Regions from separate parts of the Ensifer sp. Root423 genome, predicted to be linked through region 2. Evidence: predicted binding sites of a transcription regulator. Region 2 holds the regulator's gene; the other holds the start of a gene.
The links. Region 2 encodes LexA, which represses DNA repair genes until DNA is damaged. Its sites were predicted from a motif close to TGTTCNNNNTGTGTTCNG; they were not measured.

Region 1: a site for LexA is predicted at 2,265-2,282, ahead of radA (DNA repair protein RadA). Genes of this name have one in related genera too.

What each region holds. Positions count from the first base shown of each region.
Region 1 covers NZ_LMEG01000045.1:179,826-183,241, reverse strand. Annotated here, with positions in the region: gene ASD01_RS29515 (CvpA family protein) at 20-643, opposite strand; gene radA (DNA repair protein RadA) at 768-2,171, opposite strand; gene alr (alanine racemase) at 2,321-3,416, opposite strand, start outside.
Region 2 covers NZ_LMEG01000015.1:63,190-66,605, reverse strand. Annotated here, with positions in the region: gene ASD01_RS16090 (thermonuclease family protein) at 1-164, shown strand, start outside; tRNA gene ASD01_RS16085 (tRNA-Cys) at 317-390, shown strand; gene ASD01_RS16080 (hypothetical protein) at 588-929, shown strand; gene lexA (transcriptional repressor LexA) at 1,018-1,740, opposite strand; gene ASD01_RS16070 (hypothetical protein) at 1,977-2,273, opposite strand; gene ASD01_RS16060 (hypothetical protein) at 2,597-3,229, shown strand; gene ASD01_RS16055 (hypothetical protein) at 3,348-3,416, shown strand, end outside.

The sequences.
Region 1 (3,416 bases), on a different contig from region 2:
TCGGCAAATCGTTCCTGTCTCAGCCGTTGGTGGCCGGGGCGTCGTCGGCGGGCGCCTGGTCCGGCGTCGTCGCAGGTGCCTGGCCGGGCGTCGTTGCCGGCGCTTCGCCTTCGCCTTCGCCGGTCGTGTCCTTGCCGCGCAGGCGATCGAGAATGGTGGCGTCAGCTTCTTCGGGCAAAAGCGCGATCAGCTTGTTGCCGAGATTGTCGAGCAGCGGCTTCGACTTGGCCTGGGTGACCCAGGTCGGCTGCTGCTGCGGAGCGACGAGCCAGTTGAAGAACAGCATGGCGACGACGACCAAAAGGATGCCGCGGGCAGCGCCGAACAGGAAGCCGAGCGTGCGGTCGAGCGCGCCGATGCGGCTGTCGATGATGAAATCGGCGATCCGCATGGTGATGAAGGAGATGATGATCAGCGCGATCAGGAAGATCACCGCCGCCGATCCGATCATCGCGACCGTGTCGCTGTTGGTATACTGCTTCGCATAGGGCAGGAGATGCGGGTAGAGGAAGTAGGCGGCAGCCGCCGCACCCACCCAGCTCGCGACCGAAAGCACCTCGCGCGAGAAGCCTCGAACCATGGCCAGGATTGCGGAAAACAGGGCGACGCCGAGAACGATACCGTCGAGAATTGTAATGGGCATTTTGTCCTTACTCCGGACCCGGTTCGTCCGGGTCTCCTCAAGCCTATCCGCCATCGGCCCTGAGTTCAGGGCATTTGCAGCCTGTTTGCGGCCCTTAAAGGGCGGCCTGCGGCATCCGCATCTTTCAGTCTTCGTCCTCCACCGGTCTCAGCGCGTTTCGCGACCCCGCGATGCGCGCCACCAGATCGGGCAGGCTTTCCATCTCGCTCCAGCGGCCATTGCCGTTTTTCGGCAGTTCGGTCGAAGCGGACGGCAGGACCGCCTGGGAGAACCCGAGCTTCTCGGCTTCCTTAAGGCGTTGTGCGGTATGCGCAACCGGCCGGATGGCACCCGACAAGCTGACTTCGCCGAAATAGACGCAATCCGCCGGAAGGGCAAGCCCGGCAAGCGATGAAACCAGTGCGGAAGCCACAGCTAGATCGGCCGCCGGCTCGGAAATGCGGTAGCCACCGGCGATGTTGAGATAGACGTCGTGCTGGCCGAGCCGCACGCCGCAATGGGCTTCCAGCACGGCAAGGATCATCGAGAGCCGTGCGGAATCCCAGCCGACGATGGCGCGTCTCGGCGTGCCGAGCGAGGTCGGGGCGACCAGCGCCTGCACTTCGACGAGAACCGGGCGGGTGCCTTCCATGCCGGCAAAGACGGCGGCGCCCGGCGATTTCTCGTTGCGTTCGCCGAGAAACAGTTCCGACGGGTTGGCGACCTCGCGCAGGCCCTTGTCCGACATTTCGAACACGCCGATCTCGTCGGTCGGGCCGAAGCGGTTCTTGACGGTGCGCAGGATACGATAGTGATGGCCGCGGTCGCCTTCGAAATAGAGCACGGCGTCGACCATATGCTCGACGACGCGCGGACCGGCGATCTGGCCCTCCTTGGTCACATGGCCGACGAGCACGACGGCGGTTCCCGTCTGCTTGGCAAAGCGGATCATCGCCTGCACGCCGGTGCGAACCTGGGTCACTGTGCCCGGCGCGGAATCGACGATGTCGCTCCAGAGCGTCTGGATCGAATCGATGATCACGAGATCCGGGCGCTTGCCTTCCGACAGCGTCGCCAGAATGTCCTCGACGTTGGTCTCAGCAGCGAGCAGCACATCGCTGTCGGCAGCCCCCAGCCGCTGGGCGCGAAGACGCACCTGCGCCACAGCCTCTTCGCCCGAGACATAGATGACGCGATGCTTGCGGCGCGAGAGCGCTGCCGCTGCCTGCATCAGCACCGTCGACTTGCCGATACCGGGATCGCCGCCGACGAGCAGCGCCGATCCGCGCACGAAGCCGCCTCCGGTCACCCGGTCGAGTTCCGAGATGCCTGTCTGGATGCGTGGCGCGTCTTCGATCTCGCCCGAGAGGGTGGTGAGCGCCACCGGGCGTCCCTTCTTCGGCGCGCGCGACGGACCGCCGCCGATGCCCGCCGTCGGGTCGTCCTCGATGATCGTGTTCCACTCGCCGCAGCCTTCGCATTTTCCCACCCAGCGAGTGTGGATCGTGCCGCAGTTCTGGCAGATGAATTGGGTACGCGCTTTCGCCATCGGCATCGACTTTCGGAATGTGAGACCGCCGACGTCGCGAGGGGACGTCGGCGGCAAAGAATCATCTGTATCGTCACATAATGCCGCAAAGTGCGGAACAAAAGGTGAATTTCTGCAAGAATAACCGAAAAATGAGCTGAAGGAGCGCGTCAGACGCTGTCGATATAGTGCCTGATATAGCGGCGGCCGAGACTGGTCAGCATCTCGTAGCCGATCGTCCCTCCGGCGCGCGCGACATCGTCGATGGCGATGTGCCGGCCGAAGAGCTCGATGTAATCACCCGGTCGTACCGCGCTTTCAGGAAGGTCCGTGACGTCGAAGAGACTGAGGTCCATGGTGACGCGCCCGACATGCGGGACCTTCTGGCCGTGCAGGAAACCGAAGGCCCCTGATGGCGTTGCCTGCCTGAGCGTGACGCCGCCGCCGGACACGGAACGGTGATAGCCATCGGCATATCCCACAGCCACCGTGGCGATGCGACTGTCGCGGTCGAAGCGGGCAGAGGCGCCATAGCTCGCGGTGCCGCCGGCGGCCACGTCGCGCACCTGGATGATCCGTGCTTCGGCGGTCACCACCGGCTTCATCGGGTTGGGGATGTCGTTCACCGCCTCGCCGCCATAGACGGCGATGCCCGGCCGGGTCAGGTCGAAATGATAGTCGGGCCCGAGGAAGACGCCGCCGGAGTTGGCAAGGCTCGCATCGACCCCTTCATAGGCAGTCGACACCTCATGGAAGCGACGGAGTTGAAGGCCATTCAGCCGATGGTCCGGATCGTCGGCGCTGACGAGATGGCTCATGATCAGCACCGGCGAAAAGCTTGCCGGCCGCGCCGGGTCTGTCGCAAGCGCAACGGCCTGCTCGACCGTAAGGCCGAGCCGGTTCATGCCGGTATCCACATGCAGCACGCAAGGGTGGTCGCCACGCTCGGAAAGGGCGGCCATGAACACGGCCAGCTGCTCGTCCGAGTTGATGACCGGCACCAGATCGTTGTCGAAGAACAGCGCCTCGTTGCCCGGCCACATCCCGGCGAGAATGTAGATCCGGCCGTCCGGTGCAAGCGGACGGAGTGCTGCGCCTTCCTCGGCATTGGCGACAAAGAAATCGCGGGCGCCGGCCGCATAGAGGGCAGGGGCCGCCTGCGCGATGCCGATGCCATAGGCATCCGCCTTGAGCACGGCTGCGGCACGCGCCTTGCCGGAGCGCTTGTTCATGGCCCGCCAGTTGTCGACAAGCGCGCCAAGATCG
Region 2 (3,416 bases):
TGAATGCAGGCGACTTCAGGCTGATCTCGGCGGGAGGGCGATCAGATGCCAAGGCCGGCGAGAAACTGCGCCTGGTCACCCGCGGTGACCAATCTCTTGGACGTGTACTCGTTTCCGAGGGGCTCGTGCGGCCGTGGGAAGGGCGCCCGACGCCCTGGTGCTGAGATCAGCTGGGAGACGATCGGCGGACATCGTCGATCGTTCTGTGGAAAGTATCCGTCCTGCAAATCGACGGCGCGTTTTTCAGAAAATGCCTCTTGCGGTTTTTCTGCAATCATTCTAAATCCGCGCCAACGCTTGGTTATCCGAGCTGTGAGGCCTCGTGGCGGAGTGGTGACGCAGAGGACTGCAAATCCTTGTACCCCGGTTCAATTCCGGGCGAGGCCTCCAATAATCTCACCTCGTTAAATTTGGTTTGGCGTTCTGCCTTAGGGCAGCGCGGTAAAATTCGCGACACGTCCGCGCAAGCCACGTCGCCTATGCCTCCGTCGGATCTTATCGCTTCGGTGAATTCGGTAGAGGGGGAACGATGACTCCGCTGAGATCAACCGTATCGGTAGCGTCCGTCAACATTAAGAACGGAGGCAATGGCATCAATGAAAAAGAGACTGATCCTGACGGCGTTGGCGTGTTTTGCGGCGACCGCTATGGAGGCGCGCGCGGACGACCTGGTTTTCCAGCTGAAGAACAACACCGGCGCGGTACTGACGAATTTCTATACGTCGCCGGTCGGCGTCAATGAATGGGAAGACGATGTTTTCGGTCGGCAGGTCCTGAACCCCGGCGAGAGCATGGAGATCACCATTGCCGACGGGCGGGACGTCTGCAAATACGACATGCGATTCGAATTCGAGGAAGGCTCGGCCCTCGATACGACCGAGGACACGCAGGATCTCTGCGAACTCGGCGAATACACGATCCACGAATAAGCGATCTGGATTTCAGGTCGCCTTAAACGGAAAGAGCCTCGCCACTTTCAGTGGCGAGGCTCTTTTGATTCGGCGTTCTGCCTGGAATTCAATGGTAGCGGCGGATCAGCCCGACGAGCTTGCCCTGGATCTTCACGCGATCCGGTCCGAAAATGCGCGTCTCGTAGGCGGGGTTGGCCGCTTCGAGCGCAATCGACGCGCCCTTGCGACGGAAGCGCTTCAGCGTCGCTTCCTCGTCGTCCACGAGCGCCACGATGATGTCGCCGGGATTGGCCGAGTTGCCGTTGCGGATGATCACCGTGTCGCCATCGAAGATGCCGGCCTCGATCATCGAATCGCCCTTTACTTCGAGGGCGTAATGCTCGCCGCTGCCGATCATGTCGAGCGGAACGGTAATGTCATGGGTGTTGTTCTGGATCGCCGAGATCGGCACGCCGGCAGCGATGCGCCCCATCACCGGGACGGAAACAGACGTGCTTTCGGCGACCGGCGCCGGCTTCGGCGTGGCAGGAGCGGCGGCCGGCGGCTTTCCGAGGCTGCCCTCGATCACGCTCGGCGAGAAGCCCCTGCGCGGCTGTTGCTGGCCGGCGGCGTAGGCTTCCGGAAGCTTGATGACTTCGAGCGCGCGCGCCCGGTTCGGCAACCGGCGAATGAACCCGCGTTCTTCGAGCGCCGTGATCAAACGGTGAATGCCGGACTTCGACGCAAGGTCGAGCGCATCCTTCATTTCATCGAAAGACGGCGGTACGCCCGACTCCTTCATGCGTTCGTGGATGAACAGAAGCAATTCCTGTTGCTTGCGGGTCAGCATGGCACGTCGCTCCAGAGGCGTGAAACAAATCAAGAACAGACACTATCTGTTCCATATGTGTTCCGCAAGTGCCTAAAATTCCGTGAATTCAGGCAATTGGCTGCTTCTGTGGGGGGCGATTGGTCACTTTTGCGGGAGCGGGGCGGTTTTCGGCGACGGTTGCGTCCCAAAACAGCGCCGGGCAGGTCAATCGCGCGCGTGATTCGAACGAATCGCGGCTCTCTTCGCGGAGAGACTTAAGTCGCTTGCGAGGCCGAGCAGGCGTCTTCGAACTCCTTCACCGTTTCGGCGCTGTTGTCTTCCGGAAGCACTGCGTCGGCCGCATCGGTCGCAACGGGCGTATCGCCGTCATAAACGAAGGACTGGATGTAGAAGGCGAGCGCGCCCTTCCAAACATTGCGTCCATCGATCTGATGGCACGGCACGGCCCGTTCGAAATCGGTCTGGAGTTCATCCACCGTCGCGGCACTGAGCTTGACGTCAGGCATATTGGGCGATGCGACTATCGAAGCGAGAAGCAGGGCGGCAAGCACGGTGATCGTCCACTTGATGAAGGGGTGGGACTACGGGTTGGTAAACGATGTGAACCGCGCTTTCGTTCCGAAGTCCAGCAAGCATGGCGATCACTCTGCCATGTTCAACAGCTCTTTGCCCGCAGGCTGTGGCTGATTTGCGCCAGCCGCTCGATCTCAACCTCGTCTCGGCCGTTCTTCATGGACCGGCGCGGAGAATGCATCGGAGCTGCCAGCTTTCGCATCGGGCCTGGGGCGCGCAAAAATCCCTGCGGGGAAGGGCCTTCACCGTCTCGACAGGCCTCTAAAAAAAGATAACTTTGCGTGGAAAGTGGGGTGGTTGCATGCATAGATTGTCGTTGGTGGTGCTCGGCCTGTTGCTCACGGCTGGAGCGGCGTCTGCCGAAGAAGGGCGTTCGAATATCTGGAAACGGATCAACGCCTGGACGGTGGGATCCGATCGCTCCCTGGGCGGCTCGTGTTACGCGGCGACGAGCTATGACGCCGGCGCTATCCTTCGTATCGGCTTTTATCCGCGGGGATCGACGAACCTGGCGTTTCTTTCGATCGGCAATGCCGAATGGAAGTCCATCGAGCCGCAGCGGGAATACGATGTTGCCTTGCAGCTCGACCGTGGTCGTCAGTGGCCGGCCGTTGCGTTCGGTGTTGATCTGACCGGCGCCAGGGCCCTTGTCGTCAACTTTTCCAACACCGACTTCTTTACCGAATTCGTTCGCAAGAACACCTTGGCGCTGGCCTTCGAGGGGCGCGTCGTCGCGAGCCTCAGCCTGCGTGATTCGATGAAGGCGGTAAGCGAGATGTTCAAGTGCCAGGAGGCGGTGAGCGCCTTGATCCCGAATGGCGGTCAGGGAGCGGCGAACGATCCCTTTGCGGGTGCCGGTGGCAATGCGCCGAACAACGATCCCTTTGCCGGCGGCGGCCAGACCAAGTCGTCGAAAGATCCTTTCGCCATGTGATGGGCGCGTCCGCTTGCCGCAGAGAGGTGAATATTCCTAAAATATTGCCTGGGATCGGCTAGGTACCCTCGACAGTGACGGGGGGACCTATCAAAATGCGGGCAAACGGGGGTTTTGCATGCGTAGATTGCTGGTCGGATTGGTAAGCTGTCTGATCGCCGCGGGATCGGCCGCGGCTGAGGAGTCC